DNA from 3 places in the Photobacterium sp. TY1-4 genome. Region 3 is predicted to be linked to each of the others. Evidence: predicted binding sites of a transcription regulator. Region 3 holds the regulator's gene; each other region holds the start of a gene.
The links. Region 3 encodes CRP, which controls carbon source genes, mostly activating them, when cyclic AMP is high. Its sites were predicted from a motif close to TGTGANNNNNNTCACA; they were not measured.
Positions count from the first base shown of each region.

Region 1: recB (exodeoxyribonuclease V subunit beta) is a predicted target of CRP. The motif match lies at 3,404-3,419, and genes of this name have one in related genera.
Region 2: udp (uridine phosphorylase) is a predicted target of CRP. The motif match lies at 3,174-3,189, and genes of this name have one in related genera.

Region 1 is NZ_CP099734.1:596,847-602,806, forward strand. It holds gene recC (exodeoxyribonuclease V subunit gamma) at 1-3,267, shown strand, start outside; gene recB (exodeoxyribonuclease V subunit beta) at 3,536-5,960, shown strand, end outside.
Region 2 is NZ_CP099734.1:2,280,860-2,286,819, reverse strand. It holds gene NH461_RS10685 (hypothetical protein) at 29-202, shown strand; gene NH461_RS10680 (zinc/cadmium/mercury/lead-transporting ATPase) at 399-2,906, shown strand; gene udp (uridine phosphorylase) at 3,391-4,158, shown strand; gene NH461_RS10670 (endonuclease) at 4,446-5,960, shown strand, end outside.
Region 3 is NZ_CP099734.1:261,595-267,554, reverse strand. It holds gene NH461_RS01250 (phosphoribulokinase) at 1-483, shown strand, start outside; gene NH461_RS01245 (OsmC family protein) at 544-948, opposite strand; gene crp (cAMP-activated global transcriptional regulator CRP) at 1,222-1,854, shown strand; gene NH461_RS01235 (hypothetical protein) at 2,145-2,339, shown strand; gene NH461_RS01230 (DUF1338 domain-containing protein) at 2,532-3,326, opposite strand; gene astD (succinylglutamate-semialdehyde dehydrogenase) at 3,373-4,833, opposite strand; gene astA (arginine N-succinyltransferase) at 4,850-5,866, opposite strand.

The DNA.
Region 1 (5,960 bases), 340 kb from region 3:
GAGTTTCCGCTGCCGGCGACCTTTATCTGGACCATGTTTACCCGGGTGCTGGCCGATGTGCCTGAGCGCAGTGCCTTCAACAAAGAAGCCATGACCTGGAAGCTGATGACGGTGTTGCCGGAACTACTCAGCCAGCCAGAGTTTGAGCCGCTGGCCCGCTATCTGCAGGAAGATGAGCAATCCGTCAAACGGTATCAGCTGGCCGGGAAAATCGCTGATATTTTTGACCAATATCTGGTGTATCGCCCGGAGTGGATCCAGGCCTGGGAAGCGGGGGAGATCGATCCGGAGCTGACGGGCGATCACCCGTGGCAGCCGCTGCTGTGGCAGGCGCTGTACGACCAGACCCTGGCGCAGGGCCAGTCGCCGTATCACCGGGCCAACCTGTACGATCATTTTATCGAAACCCTCGACAGCTATGCCCAGAGCGGTGCGCCGCTCCCGGACGGGTTGCCGAAGCGCTTGTTCGTGTTCGGGATTTCTGCCCTGCCACCGCGCTATCTCGACGCTTTGGCGGCGCTCGGCAAGCACATTGATGTTCACCTGATGTTTACCAACCCGTGTCGTCATTACTGGGGAGAAGTGCGGGATCGCAAATACCTCGCCCGGTTGGCGGCCCGGCAGCGCCAGCAAATCCAGTGGTGCGTTGATCACAGCGAGCGCGGTGAGCTGATCTCGCCGCTCAAAGGTGAGCTGGAAGAGAATCTGGTTGATGACACTCATGAAGGGGCGGTTGGCAATACCCTGCTGGCATCGCTGGGCAAGCTCGGCCGGGACAACCTTTACCTGTTGTCCGAGATGGAAGCCTACGATGTCGAAGCATTTGTTGAGATTGAGCCGGACACCCTGCTGCATGCGATCCAGGCCGATATTCTGAACCTCGATGATCGTCTCGATGACACCCTGACTGAATCCAGCCATCACAAGCTGGCGATTTCTCCGCAGGATCAATCGCTGGCTATTCACGCCTGCCACTCGCCGATGCGCGAGGTGGAAGTGTTGCACGATCGTTTGCTGGCGATGCTGGCCGCAGACCCGTCGCTGTCGCCGCGTGACATTATCGTGATGGTCGCCGATATCAACAGCTACAGCCCGTATATTCAGGCCGTGTTCGGCAATGCCCCGGGCGATCGTTATATTCCGTTTTCGATTTCCGATCGCAGTGCCGATCAGGAAAACCCGGTGTTGCTGGCGTTCCTGCGGCTGCTGAGTCTGCCGGAAAGCCGCTGTCAGGCCTCCGAGCTGCTTGAATTGCTGGAAGTCCCGGCAGTCATGGCGAAGTTCGGTTTCGACAGTGACCGCTTTGAGCGGGTCAAAGGCTGGATTGAAGAAGTCGGGATCCGCTGGGGGCTGGATGAAGCCACCGCCAGCGAGTTCCAGTTGCCGCGCCAGCGCCAGAACACCTGGCTGTTCGGCCTGCAACGCATGCTGCTCGGCTATGCGATGCCGCAGGAATCCGGCTTGTATCAGGGCATTCTGGCCTATGACGAAGTGCAGGGGATGGACGCCGAGCTGGCCGGCCAGCTCGGTCTGTTTGTCGAAATGCTGATGCACTATCGTCAGCAGCTGGCGCAGCCGCAACCGGCGCAGGCGTGGACCGGGCTGCTCAATGAGTTGCTGGATGATTTCTTCCGGGTCGATACCGACGGGGAAATGGTGCTGCGGATGATCCGCGATAAGCTGGAGCAACTGGAGCAGCAGCTGGCCGATGCCGGATACCGGGAAGCCATCAGTCCGGCGGTGCTGCGCAGCTATCTCAATGACAAGCTGTCCGGTGAGCGGATCAGCCAGCGCTTCCTCGCCGGTCAGGTCAACTTCTGTACCCTGATGCCGATGCGTTCGATCCCGTTCAAGGCGGTCTGCCTGCTGGGGATGAACGACGGCGTGTACCCGCGCTCGATCCCGCCGGAAGGGTTTGATCTGATGGCCGGACAGGGCCGCTACGGGGATCGTTCGCGTCGCGATGACGACCGTTACCTGTTCCTCGAAGCAATCCTCTCGGCGCAGGAAGCGCTGTATATCAGCTATGTCGGCCGTTCGATTCAGGATAACAGCGATAAAATGCCGTCGGTGCTGGTCAGCGAGCTGCTGGAGTACTGCCAGCAGGGCTACTGCCTGGAGGGGGATCAGCCGCTGAGTGCCGATGACTCGGCGGCCCGCATCGCCGAGGCGTTGCAACATCATCATCCGTTGGTGCCGTTCAGCCCGCAGGCGTTTCAGGGGCCGAATCCGAGTTTTGCCGCTGAATGGCTGCCGGTGGCCCGGCGTCATCAGGTGGTGAGCGAAGCGTTTCACAGCCAGCCGCTGGCCCGGGAGCCGGAGAGCGAGGGCACCGAGCCTGAGCTGGAGCTGGCGGAGCTGATCCGTTTCTGGCGTCTGCCGGTGCAGTATTTTTTCAACCGGCGGTTGAAAGTCTTCTTCGAGCCAGCCAAAGGGGCGATGGAAGACGATGAGCCGTTTGCCCTCGACGGGCTGGGCCGCTTCCAGCTGCGCAGTGAACTGTTGACCGCCTTTCTGGAGGCCGGCAGCCAGGGCACTCCAGCACAGAAAGACGCGCTGTTTACCCGCTTCACCCGCTATCAACAGGCCTCCGGCGCGTTGCCGCTCGGGGAGTTCGGCGCGCTGGAGCTGGCTCAGGAGCGCGGGCCGATAGAGACGCTGGCGGATACCGTGACCGGGCTGATGGCCCAGCCGCTGCCGGATGTTGAAGTGGACCTGAAGTTGGATCTCGGCGAGCGTTCACTCCGCTTGCTGGGCTGGCTCAGACACCACACGCAGGCAGGGCTGGTGCGCTATCGTCCGGGGTCGATCCGGGCGCAGGATATCTTGCAGGGCTGGATGGAGCACCTCTGTCTGGCCTTGGCCGGTCAGGCCAGGCCTACGCATTTGCTGGGCGTTGATGAGCACTACACGCTGGCCCCGGTCGACGCGGCAGATGCCCGGACTCACCTGACGTCCCTGTTGCTGGCTTATGATCAGGGACTGTCCCAACCGCTGCCGTATTTCCCGCGCACGGCACTGGCAGGGTTGCAGGCATGTCAGGACAAACAGGGGAACTGGCACAGTGACGAGGACACGCAGGAGAAAGCCCGGCTCAAAATGGCTGAAGCGTTCAACGGCGGGTATCTGTTCAGTGGCGAAGGGATGAATGTGTATATCAACCGGGTGTGGCCGGCATGGGACGATTCTGTCAGTGAATCGGCGGCGCTGGCCGCAGAAACATACCTCAAACCGGTAGTGCTGAAATTACAGAAAGTTGAGTCGTAGGGCTGGGAAAGCAGGAAAAAAGTAGCGTGGCCGCCAGCAAATCATTTTAGATTGTAGGGTGCTTGCTGTACGGCCACAGGTCCAGAGGTGACCAGATTTCGTGGGGCGAATCATAGCGAATGACGCCGGGGGAAAACGTGAAAGATCTCTCATATCAACAGATAGGAATGTTATTAAATTCGATATATTCCTTTGAATTCGCCCCTGATCACAAAAAAATATTTTGGACGAACAGGGTTTCGGGCCATAACAGGAACGCATGTATCCGATGAGTCAACAACATACATCTGCAGATCATCTTCAGGACGGCTCGGCAGTCGCGAGCACCACGCCGCAGGCGCTGGAGCCGATGACGTTTCCGCTCCACGGCAACCGGCTGATTGAAGCCTCGGCCGGGACCGGGAAGACCTTTACCATCGCCAGTCTCTACCTGCGCCTGCTGCTCGGCCATGGCGATCCCGACAGCCGTTTTCCGCGCGAATTGCCGGTCGATCAGATTCTGGTGGTGACGTTTACTGAAGCCGCCACGGCCGAGCTGCGCGATCGGATCCGACGGCGGATCCACGATGCCCGCCTGGCCTTTAATCGCGGCCAGAGCACCGATCCGGTGATTGCCCCGCTGCTGGATGAGATCCCGGACCATAAGGCGGCTACGGCGATCCTGCTTCAGGCGGAGCGGCAGATGGACGAGGCGGCGATTTTTACCATTCACGGATTTTGTCAGCGGATGCTGACCCAGAATGCCTTTGAGTCCGGCAGCCTGTTCGACAATGAATTTGTCACCGAAGAGGGCCAGTTGCGGGCGCAGGTGGTGGCCGATTACTGGCGCCGCCACTTTTATCCGCTGTCCCGCACGTTGGCTTCGGAAGTGCGTAGCATCTGGGCTTCGCCGGGCGCTTTGCTGCGGGAGATCAACCTGTTCCTCTCCGGTGCCGAGGTGGCGATCCGGGCCCCTGAACTGTCGGGCTCTCTGGAGCAGTTACATGCACAGAACATCGCCCGCATTGAGCAGGTGAAGCAGTTGTGGCGGGCCGATGCGGCTGATTTTCAGGCCCTGATTGCCGACTCTGGGGTGAACAAGCGCAGCTATACCAAAACCAGCCTGCCGAAAGCGCTGGCGGAAGTGGGGGTCTGGGCCGAACAGGACACCACGGATTATCGTCTGCCCAAGGCGCTGGAGAAGTTCTCGCAGCAGGTGCTGGTGGAAAAAACCAGCAAAGGCAATCCGCCGCAGCATCCGGTCTTTGTCGCCATTGATGACTTGCTTGAAAACAAACCCAATGTCAGGGATCCCTTGCTGGCCCATGCCATTCGCGAGTGCCGTCAGTTGCTGGCAGAGGCCAAGCAGCGCAAGGGCTGGTTGTCGTTTGATGATCTGCTGACCCAGCTGGCCGCCGCGCTGGCCAACGACAGCGATGGCAGCCTGGCGGCGCGGATCCGCAGCCAGTTCCCGGTGGCGATGATCGATGAATTCCAGGATACCGATCCCCTACAATACAGCATTTTCAATACCGTGTACGGCGAGCAGCGCCCGCAGGCAGCCGATTTAACCGAAGTGCCGGTGGACATGGCGGTACAAGCGCCGGACTGCGGCCTGTTTATGATCGGCGATCCCAAGCAGGCCATCTATGCCTTCCGGGGGGCGGATATCTTCACCTATATCCGTGCCCGGCGTCAGGTTAGTGCTCACTACACGCTGGGCACCAACTGGCGCTCGACCGCTGAAATGGTCACTGCGGTCAATTGCATTTTCCAGCAGCCGTCCCGGCCGTTTATCTACGATCGCGACATCACCTTCCTGCCGGTCAACTACAGTCCGAAAGCGGCCAATCGCAGTTGGCAGCTGGCAGGCAGCAAGCAACCGGCTCTGACTTTCTGGTCGCAGGAAGCCGATGCACCGGTCAAAAAAGGCGACTATCAGCAGGCAATGGCAGCGGCGACTGCCGCTGAGATCCAACGCATCCTGACTTTGTCACAGCAGGGCGACGCCAAACTGATGGACGGCGAGGAGAGCCAGCCGATCCGTGCCAGTGATATTTCGGTGCTGGTGCGCACCGGCAGCGAAGGGGCGATGATCCGTCAGGCACTGGCCGCGCAGGGCATTGCCAGTGTCTACCTGTCGAACCGCGACAGCGTCTTTGCCTGCGCTGAAGCTCAGGATCTGCAACGGCTGCTGGCCGCTGTCCTGATCCCGGAAGATGAGCGGGCATTGCGGGCGGCACTCGCCTCCGGGCTGTTTGCGCTCAGTGCCCGCCAGCTCGATGAACTGAATATCAGCGAAGAGAAGTGGGAGCAGCAGGTTGCAGAGTTTCGCGAGTACCGCAAAGTATGGCAAACCCGCGGGGTGTTGCCGATGCTGCGACAGGTGCTGGCCAAGCGCCAGATCTCGGAGCGGCTGCTGGCCGAAAACGGCGGCGAGCGGCGCCTGACCGATATTCTGCATCTCGGCGAGCTGTTGCAACAGGCGAGCCAGACCCTCGACAGCGACCATGGCCTGATCCGCTGGCTGGCCGAGCACATCGACATGCCGAACGGCGATGTTGATGAGCAGCAGCTGCGGCTGGAATCGGATCGCAATCTGGTGCAAATCGTCACCATTCACAAATCCAAGGGGCTGGAATATGACCTCGTCTTCCTGCCGTTTGTCTGTGGTTACCGGGCAGCAGACACCGCGCTGTTTCACGACGAAGCGA
Region 2 (5,960 bases), 1.6 Mb from region 3:
GTGAATCGGTTGGTGTGAGGCAAATATCATGGTTGATTTTCTTGAGCACATGCGTCTGCGAGGGAAAGCTGAGGAAGATCTGTATTTTGCAGAGCGCGATCGTCAGCTCATTAAAGCGCTGCATGACAAGCAGGCCCGAGAGCAACAAACACCGGAAGAATCTGCCGGGCAGCAAGAGTTAAGCGGTTTACCTGAACGCTGAGGGTTGGCTGTTTCGATGGATGGACACCCATGCCGTTGAAAGTTGGTTTGGGAGTGGTCTGTTGCAGTCTTTCCGGGATTGGTGAGCGCGGAAGAAGAAAATAAGAACCTTTTTTCATGCATGGCTTGACCTTAGACTTAGCTCCAAGGTTTATAGTTAGGATATTCATCCTACAAACCAACCTGAGGAGTGTGCCATGTGTGCTCAGTGTAACAACAAGAAATCCCATATCCATACCGTCAAGCCAATAGGGGCTCAGACCGGTTCGGTCCGTGTTGAGGCCGGGCGAGATCCACAAGGCTGTTGTGCGTCCGCATCAGTGCAGACTGTGTCTGCCGACCAGGGCAGCGAGGCGTCGGGGAGTGATTCCGGTGGCGATGAAGAGCCTGCCGGGCGGCCCCGAATTTCGGCCATTCACCCATCTGCCAATGTCCTTCAGCCTGCTGCTTTTAAGTGCTCTCCGGCTGCCCTGAACACCGGGCCAGAGACTGATCACGCACACCACTCATCAGTTCCCCATGACCACGGAAAATCAGGCACCTGTTGCAGTACCTCGCACACAGCCGAGGAGAACGAGCCGGAGTCTTTGTTCCAGGCGTCGGCAGACAGCCATAGCCTGAGCTGGAAAATCCAGAATATGGATTGCCCGAGCTGTGCCGGAAAGCTGGAAAAAGCGATTTCGGCGATTGAGGGCGTGTATACCGTCAAAGTGATGTTTGCGACCGAGAAGCTGATGGTGAGTTGCGGCGATCAGGCGCTGGCGACGGTGATTGAAAGCAAAGCCAGTGACACTGGATTTCCGTTGATCTCTTCGCAGCAATCGTCCGAGCCTGCTCCGCAAGGCTTCTGGCGTCGCAATGCCGCCATTCTTTCTATCGCCTTCATGATGCTAGCCTCGTTTTTGGTTAGCCAGGTATCGGAGACTTTCGGGTTGGCGGCATTTACCGCGACCACGATCCTGGGCCTGATCCCGATTGTCCGCAAGGCCGTGGCTCTGGCCAAAGGCGGTTCGCCGTTTTCAATCGAAACCCTGATGAGTGTGGCAGCGATCGGGGCATTGTATCTCGGGGAAACGGCAGAAGCCGCAATGGTGCTCTTACTGTTCCTGCTGGGTGAACAGCTGGAAGGATATGCTTCTGCCCGGGCACGAAGTGGCGTGAAGGCGCTGATGGATCTGGTGCCGGAGCAAGCCACCTTAGTTCGTCCGGACGGCACCAAAGTTAAAGTCGCTGCGGAGGCCCTGGCCCCGGGCGATGTGATTGAAGTGGCCCCAGGCGGACGATTGCCAGCAGACGGCGAGTTGATGGATATCAGCGCCAGCTTTGATGAAAGTGCATTGACGGGTGAGTCCGTGCCGGTCGAGCGGTTACCGGGCGAGTCGGTGATGGCTGGCTCCTTGGTTGCCGATAAGGTGGTCCGGCTGAAAATTGTCTCCGCCCAGGGGGAAAATGCCATCGATCGGATCTTGCACCTGATCGAAGATGCCGAGTCGCGCAAAGCGCCGTTGGAGCGTTTTATCGACCGCTTCAGCCGCTGGTATACCCCGGCCATGATTGCTCTCGCGGCGCTGGTGATCGTGATCCCGCCAATGTTCTTTGCCCAGTCCTGGGAAGCCTGGCTGTATAAAGGACTGACCTTGTTGCTGATTGCCTGCCCGTGTGCCCTGGTGATTTCCATTCCGGCGGCGATCACTTCTGGTCTGGCAGCGGCGGCCCGACGCGGGGCGCTGATTAAAGGCGGCGCAGCACTGGAGCAACTGGGACGAATTGACCTGGTGGCCTTTGATAAAACCGGCACCTTGACGCAGGGCAAACCTGTGATGACCGATCTGGTCAGCTGGGACGGTGATGAGGCACGTCTGTTGCAACAAGCGGCAGCGGTTGAAGACGGCTCCATGCACCCGCTGGCACAGGCTGTGGTCAAAGCTGCGGCATCGCGCGGGCTGCCTGTCCCGCACGCTGAACACCGGGAAGCATTACCCGGGCGCGGGATCATGGGGGTCGTTGACGGTGATTCTCTGCTGTTGGTCGCTGCAGACCGGCTGCCGGAAGAGATTCAGCTGACCGTGGCGCAGCAGGCTGAGGCCGAGGCTCTGGAGGCACAAGGCAAGACGCTGGTGGTGGCGATTCGTAACCGTGAGCCGGTGGGTCTGATTGCCTGGCGGGACAATTTGCGCGAAGAAACACCGCAAGCGGTTCGGCAACTGCATGCGATGGGGATCCGCTCCGTGATGCTGACTGGTGACAACCCTCGGGCCGCCGCGGCAATTGCCGGCGAGATCAAGATTGATTACCGCGCCGGTCTCTTGCCGGCAGACAAAGTCCGGGAAGTGGAACTGGCCAACCAGCACGCTAAGGTGGCGATGGTTGGGGATGGCATCAACGATGCGCCGGCGATGAAAACTGCCGCCATCGGGATCGCGATGGGGGGGGGAACCGATGTCGCACTGGAAACGGCCGACGCTGCATTGACCCATGATCGGGTGGCGGAGTTGCCCGCCATGATTGCCCTTTCACGTGCGACGTTGGCCAATATCCGTCAGAACATTGGCTTGGCTCTCGGCTTGAAAGCGCTGTTTCTGGTCACCACCTTACTGGGCTTTACTGGCTTGTGGGTCGCGGTCCTGGCAGATAGCGGTGCCACCGCACTGGTTACCCTGAATGCTTTGCGCCTGCTGCGGTTTAAACCCCGGTTTGAACGCTAGCCGATAAAACCTGTGCCCCGGATGTCCGGGGCACCGTGTTTTCAGGGGGAAATCTTTTCAAGGTGACAGGTTTTTCAGAGTGAGCATTCTTTTCAGGGGGCAGTGCTTTCACTGGGCAATGTTTTCAAGGGAGCAGGTTTATCAAGTAGACAAGGCTTTCAAGGGGGCAATGTTTTCCAGGGAACCAGGGCTTTCCGGGATGACGCCTACGCAGCGCGCCGTGTTTTGAGTAAAAAGTGTGAAGAAGGGCAAAAGCAAACGTTTATTTGTGATATTAATCACTTAATTTTGTAACGTTTCATTTTTTGTATTTCAATTGATGTGACGTGAATCACTAAAACTTCTTGTGCTATCAGCTATCGTTATCAGGTGTTTTGAGCGTGCTGTTTTGCCGGACAGCACGCTCAAAACATTTTGATTTCCAATCAATAGCCGCAGACCTCATCGTCCCTAACAAGCGGCATGGTATAAAAAGGATAAAATTATGTCTGACAACGCAGTGTTCCATTTGGGTGTAAATAAAGCCGATCTTAACGGTGCTGAGCTGGCGATTATTCCGGGTGATCCTGCCCGTGTTGAAAAAATTGCCAACCTGATGGATAACCCTGAGTTCCTGGCAAGCTCACGTGAGTACACCGTGTACCGTGCCAAGCTGGACGGCAAGCCAGTGGTGGTTTGTTCAACCGGTATCGGTGGCCCGTCAACGTCGATTGCGGTTGAAGAGCTGGCGCAACTGGGTGTTCGTACGTTCCTGCGTGTCGGCACGACGGGTGCGATTCAGCCGCACATCAATGTTGGTGACATGATTGTGACCACCGGCTCTGTCCGTCTGGACGGTGCCAGCCTGCACTTTGCACCGATGGAATTCCCGGCAGTTGCGGACTTCTCTGTCGCGACAGCGATGAAAGCCGCCTGTGATGCCGACGGCGCAACGGTTCACACCGGTGTGACGGCTTCATCCGATACCTTCTACCCAGGCCAGGAGCGTTACGACACTTACACCGGTCGTGTGGTGCGTCGTTTCCAGGGTTCGATGGAAGAGTGGCAGCAAATGGGCGTGCTGAACTTTGAAATGGAATCAGCGACCCTGCTGACCATGTGTGCCAGCTCTGGTCTGCGCGCAGGCTGTGTTGCCGGCGTCATCATCAACCGGACTCAGAAAGAGACCCCGGATCACGCGACACTGAAAGAGACCGAAGCACGCTCAATCAAAGTGGTGGTTGAAGCGGCACGCCGCATGCTGGCGGCATAATCCAAGCCTGGCTGGTCTGGGATCAGCCGTGGTGCTTCATAAAAACCGATGCTGCGGCATCGGTTTTTTTATGTCTGCGACATTGAAATGGATGTGAAAGATTGACGCCAACCGATGAGGGTCACCTTGTGTTATCTTTTGTTACCGACGTTCAAACTGTGTGATATGCAGCAAAAAGTTAACACAATGAATTCGTTTGCAACATGAGGATGTGATCACTGATAACTTTTAATGATGCATTACTCATTACCCTTAGCTGACTTTTTCATCATTAAACAGAAGGTTATATGGATATTAGAGTAATGACTCTCACCGCGGCAGCGTTGCTGGTCTCACAGAGCGGCTGGGCTCAGGTTACTAATGGCGATTTCGAACAATGGAATGATAATGCGCCTGCTGGCTGGAGTGTGATTGATACCGGCATTGCGCTCTCCCCAGTGTCGGCGCCGGTGATTCAGGGCGGGCTGGCCGCACAGGTCACGGTGAATACCGGGACTCAGGGCAATACCGACCTGCAGCAGACGGTGCATGTCGAGCAGGGCCAAACCTATCCGTTTACCGTGTCGCTCTATCATACTGAGGGGCATGTGAAAGCCCGTCTGGTGGTTGATGGCTATCAGGGATATTCGAACCCGCAACAGATTAACCAGTGGCAGACGATCAGTTATACCTATACCGCCACAATGACGAAAGAGATTCAGGTGGGGCTGCGATTCTACGATGAGTCCGGTTTTGATGGTTCCGAAGTCGTTTATGTCGATCACTTCCTGCCGACAGACACGAGTGAGCCGCCGACACCTGCCTGCAATGACACGATTGCAACGCTGACTTTGGTGACCGATCAGTATGCTTCTGAAACCAGCTGGCGACTGGCCAATGCCGGCGGTGCCGTGTTGTTTGAGGGAGCCGGCTATGCCAACGAGACCACAAACACCCGGGAAATGTGTCTGGCCGATGGGGATTACACCTTCACGATCAACGATTCGTACGGGGATGGCCTCTGCTGTCGTGCCGGAAACGGCTCCTTTGCGCTGACGGTCGACGGTCAAACGCTTGCTTCCGGCGGTCAATTCCAGCACAGCCAGGCGTTTCCTTTCACCTTGGGCGACACTGAAGCCCCGCCGCCTTCAGACCTGGACGAATACTACCAGTCCGCAGCAGGGAAAACCGGTTTTGCGCTGAAAACAGCCTTATATAACATCATCAATCAACACAACAGCCGCGGCTATTCGGCGATCTGGGACCTGGTCAAGGTGGCCGATTTGGACCACTACTACGAAAACGACGGTTCCGTCCTCGACATGTATTCTGAGCAGCCTGCAACGAGCGATGCAGTGCATTTCACCAAAGTGACCGACCAGTGCGGTCAGTACAGTGGTGAAGGAGATTGCTACAACCGGGAGCATTCGTTCCCGAAAAGCTGGTTTGGCGGTAAAGTCGAGCCGATGAATTCTGACGGTCACCATATCTTTGCCACCGATGGTTATGTCAACGCCAAGCGCAGCAATTGGCCGTTCGGGGAAGTGGGCAGCGCGACCTATACTTCGGGCAATGGCTCGAAACTGGGCGTGGCCGAATCCGGTCTGGGTTATACCGGAACGGTGTTTGAGCCCCTGGATGCTTTTAAAGGGGACTTTGCCCGGGCCTATTTCTATATGGCGACCCGCTACGAAAATGAAATTGCGTCCTGGGAGGGTAATACGACCAATGCTGACGCCATTCTGGATGGTACCAATACCACGGTGTTTGAACCCTGGATGCTGAATATGCTGAAACGCTGGCACCAGAATGATCCGGTCAGC
Region 3 (5,960 bases):
GAAGGACTGCACGGTGGGGTGGTAGATGGCGATATCAATGTCGCCCAGCATGTCGACCTGCTGATCGGCATGGTGCCGATCGTCAATCTGGAGTGGATTCAGAAAATTGTCCGTGATACCCGCGATCGGGGTCATTCCCGCGAAGCCGTGATGGACTCCGTGGTCCGTTCGATGGATGACTACCTCAACTACATTACCCCGCAGTTCTCACGCACCCATATCAACTTCCAGCGCGTGCCGACGGTCGACACCTCCAACCCGTTTACCGCCAAGGCGATCCCGAGCCTGGATGAGAGCTTTGTGGTGATCCGTTTTCGCGGGATCAAAAATGTCGATTTCCCGTACCTGCTGGCGATGATCCAGGGCTCGTTCATGTCGCGCCACAACACCCTGGTCGTGCCGGGCGGCAAGATGAGTTTCGCGATGGAGCTGATCATGGGCCCGCTGATCCAGCAGCTGATCGAAACCGGCAAGTTCGGCTAAATCCGCCCGCCCCGTATCAGAGCGTGACGAGAAGACCGGCTTCTCGTCACGCGAACATCCTTACGCCGGCACCACGGCATAGGAGTGAGTCATTTCCACCCCTTCGCCCAGCATCAGGCACACCGAGCAGTACTTCTCCAAAGAATCCGCCACGGTTTTGGCCACTAAGGCTTCGTCCAGATCATGGCCGGTGACAACAAAATGCAGGTTGGCGGTGGTAAAAATGCGCGGTGCCTGCTCCCGGCGGACCGAGGTAATTTGCGCTTCACAGCCGGTGATCTGCTGGCCGGCAGACTTCAGTCCGTCCACCACATCAACCGAGCTACAACCACCCGCAGCCATCAGGACCAGCTCCATCGGGCTGGGTGCTGTTGCCCCGCCATTGCCGTCCATCACCACGCTGTGACCGGAGTTGGACTGCCCCAAAAATGTCATCTCTTCGACCCATTTCACCCGTGATTGCATTGCTTACTCCTTACTACTGACAGGGGTTTCAGACACTATCTCACAACTGTGTGATCATGTGCACAGTTAGAACGGCAAAATGCCAATTTCAGATAGATCAATATCAAGAAAAACCCGGCGAAAAAAGATAAACTCTCAACTAATTATTCACGTGAGCTTGCAGCCCAGCGGCTGACTGGCATATCCTAGTCGGCGAACAATGTTATTGTGATGCCCAGCCGCGAATTATAGGGATGTCATTGCTGGGCAACAAACGCAGAGGAAGTTAGTAATATGGTTCCAGGTAAACCTCAAACAGATCCAACGCTAGAGTGGTTTCTTTCCCATTGCCACATTCATAAATACCCATCAAAGAGCACTTTGATCCATGCGGGCGAGAAAGCAGAAACTCTCTACTACATCGTCAAGGGTTCTGTTGCCGTATTGATCAAGGATGAAGAAGGCAAGGAGATGATCCTGTCTTACCTCAACCAGGGCGACTTCATTGGTGAGCTGGGCCTGTTCGAAGAAGGCCAGGAGCGTACCGCCTGGGTTCGTGCCAAAACCCCATGTGAAGTGGCTGAAATCTCATTCAAGAAATTCCGTCAGCTGATCCAGGTCAACCCGGATATCCTGATGCGTCTTTCTGCGCAAATGGCAAGCCGCCTGCAGGTCACCAGCCAAAAAGTCGGCGACCTGGCCTTCCTGGATGTGACCGGTCGTATTGCCCAGACGCTGCTGAACCTGGCCAAGCAGCCAGATGCCATGACCCACCCGGACGGCATGCAGATCAAGATCACCCGTCAGGAAATCGGTCAAATCGTCGGTTGTTCGCGTGAAACCGTCGGCCGTATCCTGAAGATGCTGGAAGAGCAGAACCTGATCTCTGCCCACGGCAAAACCATTGTGGTTTACGGCACCCGCTAAGCGCCGAGCCCATCCTATTTCAAAAGCCGCACCGGGTGCGGCTTTTTTCATTTCCGGCCTTGTTTCAGTTACAACGCTTTCTTCAATCCTGTGACCGCTGCGCCCTGCCGGCTCCTCCGGCTTGCACTCTGCCAATTTGATGCTACATTGAGCATATTGCGAAACCGCTATTCCGGTACTGGAGCATCCCCGGACGGGTAGCCTTTCAGCAGCAAACCACCGAATAATCACCGACGAAGAAAGCAGCCGCTTCGTCACACAGGATCAAGCAACCAACGAATTGTAACGATATGGATATCGAACGTTTTGCACCCAACACCAGCACCACCCCACCGACGGTGCTGCAAGCTCTGCCCGCCACTATCGAAATGACCGGATTCAGCGATCCGCGCCACTACCTGGCGCAGCAGCCCCCGTTGGATCCCGAAAGCCGCCACCAGGATCAGGAAACCGCCTGGGTGCCGCCGCTCGACAGCCAGCATTAGGCCAAGACCGTTGCAAAAAACGGTGAAAAAAATCGTAGCAAAATCCGTGGCATCGACATCAACGCCACGCTTGCTGAGCAGTCTGACGGACATAAAAAAAAGCCCGGGAATCTCTTCCCGGGCTGTGAATGTATTCACGAAGCAGCCGTGCCTCAATGGGCGAACATGAAGGCACAGCTCCTCAGCGCGCGATCACTGGTTGGTACTCTCGAAGATCTTATCCGCCGAGGCCTCAACGAAGCCGCGATACAGCTCGCCGTCTGCCGTCGGATAACGCTTGGCAAACTCATAGAAACCGCCCGGGATCTCCCGTACGCCGTCCAGGAAGCTGACCGCCACCCGATCAGCCATGGTCGATGACTGCTCCAGCAGCACTTCCGGGCTGCCTTTCACTTCACCGCCGGACTCATTGATCGCAAAACCGTTATGGCGCAGCAGGTGGTTCACCTCGTGTACCTCGGTAAACTGCTCCAGCTGATTCACGTTCACCGTAAAGTGGTTGGCGCCGAAACCATGGGCCGCAACCCAGCCGGCATACTCACTTTCTGCCGCCAGCAACTCGTACGTGGCAAAATCAAGGTCCCACAACCGGCCGCCGTACAGGAAGGCCGGATCGTTCAGGGCCGCCTCCGGCACCTGGCTCACCAGATCGCGAATGGTTTGCTGCAGCAAGGATGAGAACTGCCCGACCAATAGCTCACTGATAAAGACCTTCGGTGCCGCCGGATTCGGATGTTCAAAGTGCTCGGCATACAGCTTCTTCGCTTCGAAGTGGTACTTGCCACACGGCTTATAGCCAATCGCAATAAACGGTGCCGCCAGACGATCCAGTCCGACCTGCGGCAGGTTAAATGTCCGCAGTGCGATATGATCGTTGAGCAGGGGTTCATCTTCCTCAAGCAGGTCATGGACCTGCGCGGCTGATGGACACAAACGCTGGGTGTAATCTTGCCACAGCGCGTTAAACAATTGTTCGACCCTTTCCATGTTGCTTGTTCCCCTTACCTAATCGCAGTGTCGCGACCGACGCGACTTACATTGTGATCCCCGGCGACAATTGTGCCGGCAGTTCAGTGTGCTCGCCTTCCATCGATGCCATCGGATAGGCACAGTAGTCGGCCGCATAGTACGCGCTCGGACGCAGGTTACCGGAAGCGCCCGGACCACCAAACGGCGCATCGCCGCTGGCCCCGGTCAGCTGACGGTTACGGTTCACAATCCCGGCACGGATATGGTCAATAAAGTACTGCCATTCATCGTCCTGGGTCGTCACCAGACCCGCCGACAGGCCGTAGCGCGTGTCATTGGCCAGCTCAACCGCTTGGGCCAGGTCGTCATAACGGGCGACCTGCAGCAGCGGGCCGAAGTATTCTTCATCCGGCAGCTTGGCAATGTTGCTGACTTCGATGATCCCCGGTGTGACCACCGCGCCCTGACCACGCTTGGCTTCCAGCAGCATCTCGCCACCCAGCGCAACCAGGTTCGCCTGGGCGCGGATGATGTTGTCCGCCGCCGCAACCGAGATTTGCGGGCCCATAAACGGCTGTGGCTCGGCAAACGGACCATCGACATTGAGCTGCGACGCTGCTTCAAGCAGGCGCTTCAGCACCGCATCGCCTTGCGGCCCTGTCGGCAGGTACAGGCGACGGGCACAGGTACAACGCTGACCGGCACTGATAAAGGCCGACTGAATAATAGTGTAGACAGTGGCATCAAGCTCGCCATAGTCCTTGGAGATCACCATCGGGTTGTTACCGCCCATTTCCAACGCCAGCATTTTGCCCGGCTGACCGGCAAACTGACGGTGCAGGATATGACCGGTATTGGCGCTGCCGGTAAACAACAGACCGTCGATCCCCTGCGATCCCGCCAGGGCTTCACCGGTGGCACGTGCGCCCTGCACCAGGTTGATCACGCCATCCGGCAGACCCGCCTGTTGCCACAGCTTCATGGTTTCTTCCGCAACTTTCGGCGTCAGATCCGACGGCTTGAAGACCACGGTATTGCCCGCCAGCAAAGCCGGAACAATATGGCCGTTCGGCAGGTGGCCCGGGAAGTTGTACGGGCCGAACACCGCCATCACACCCAACGGACGATGGCGCAGTACCGCCTGAGTCCCACCGGCCACTTCTTTTTGCTTGAAGCCGGTACGCTCTTCGTAGGCACGCAGGGAAATGGCAATCTTGCCCACCATGGCACCAGCCTCGGTACGGGTTTCCCACAGCGGCTTGCCGGTTTCTTCCGCAATGGTCCGGGCGATGTGCTCACTGTTCTCTTTCACCAGATCGGCAAATCGCTCGACAATTGCCCGGCGCTCGCTCAAGTCGCTCTTGCGCCAGCTCACCAGTGCCTCACGGGCAGCGGTAACGGCCTGCTCCACCTGCTCGGCGGTTGCGCTCTGACCCTGCCAGATCACTTCGCTACTGAATGGGTTGAGCGACTGCATCGCATCGCCTTCACCCGCGAGCCATTTGCCTGCAATCCATTGTGTCATGATGTTCTCCCGTCAGTTATTGCTCAATCAGGCGAACCTGATCACCATCTTGTACTTGCAGTGCGGCGGCCATGTCGGCGCTGATCACTGCCACTTGCTGATCGTTCTGCAGCGTCACCTTGCCGACCACGGCACGGAAGTGCTCGAACGAGGTATTGCTGATAATACAATCGCGCCCTTGCGCTCCCTCACCAATCACAACGGTGAAACGCTTGGAGTGACGCACCGATTCAATATGGCGCACGTCACACTCAACGGTCGGGCCAGCATCGAAAATATCGACATAGCCCTTACAGCTAAAGCCTTCTTTTTCCAACAGGCGCAATGCCGGGCGGGTCTTTTCATGAACCTCGCCAATCACTGCTTGCGCTTCCGGGCTCAGCAGGTTGACGTAAATCGGTAGTTTCGGCATCAAATCAGCGATAAAGCCTTTCTTGCCAATCCCGGTCAGATAATCGGCCAGGGTAAAATCAATCGAGAAGAAGTGCTCTTTGAGCCACTCCCAGAACGGCGAATGACCGTCGTCATCAGAAACGCCACGCATTTCCGCGATAATGGTTTTATCAAAACGTTCCGGGTGCTCCGCCAGCATCATAAAACGACACTTCGACAGCAGGCGGCCGTTCAGGCCTTCGCGCCACTGCGGACGCAGGAACAAGGTGCACAGCTCGCTCACCCCGGTATAGTCATTGCCCAACGTCAGGGTTTTCACCACATTGTGAACGTTGAGGCGACGGGATGAATGGACCACGGTGCTCAAATGATAAGTATAAAACGGGGTGTCCAGTCCAACGGCAGCCTCAATGGCTGTCGTTCCGGCAATCTCTCCGGTTTCCGTATCTTCCGCCACCATCAGGTAGCCTTCCGGCCCCGGCTGGGTGACGTGTCTGGCAAAACTCTCTACCGAGTGGTTGATTCGGTTGCTCAGGATTTCTTCGTTCACCGGTAGTGACGTAAAGCCATGGCCAGACTCTTCTGCACATTGCATCAGTGCCGGCAGATCGGCTGCTGTAATAGGACGAATAACCAGCATCGCATTCCCTCCAGATGCAGGTAGCGGCATGAAGCCACTAACTTATCGTTATGAATTTATGTAGGTAACCTGTCTTCTACGCAGGCAAAAATGC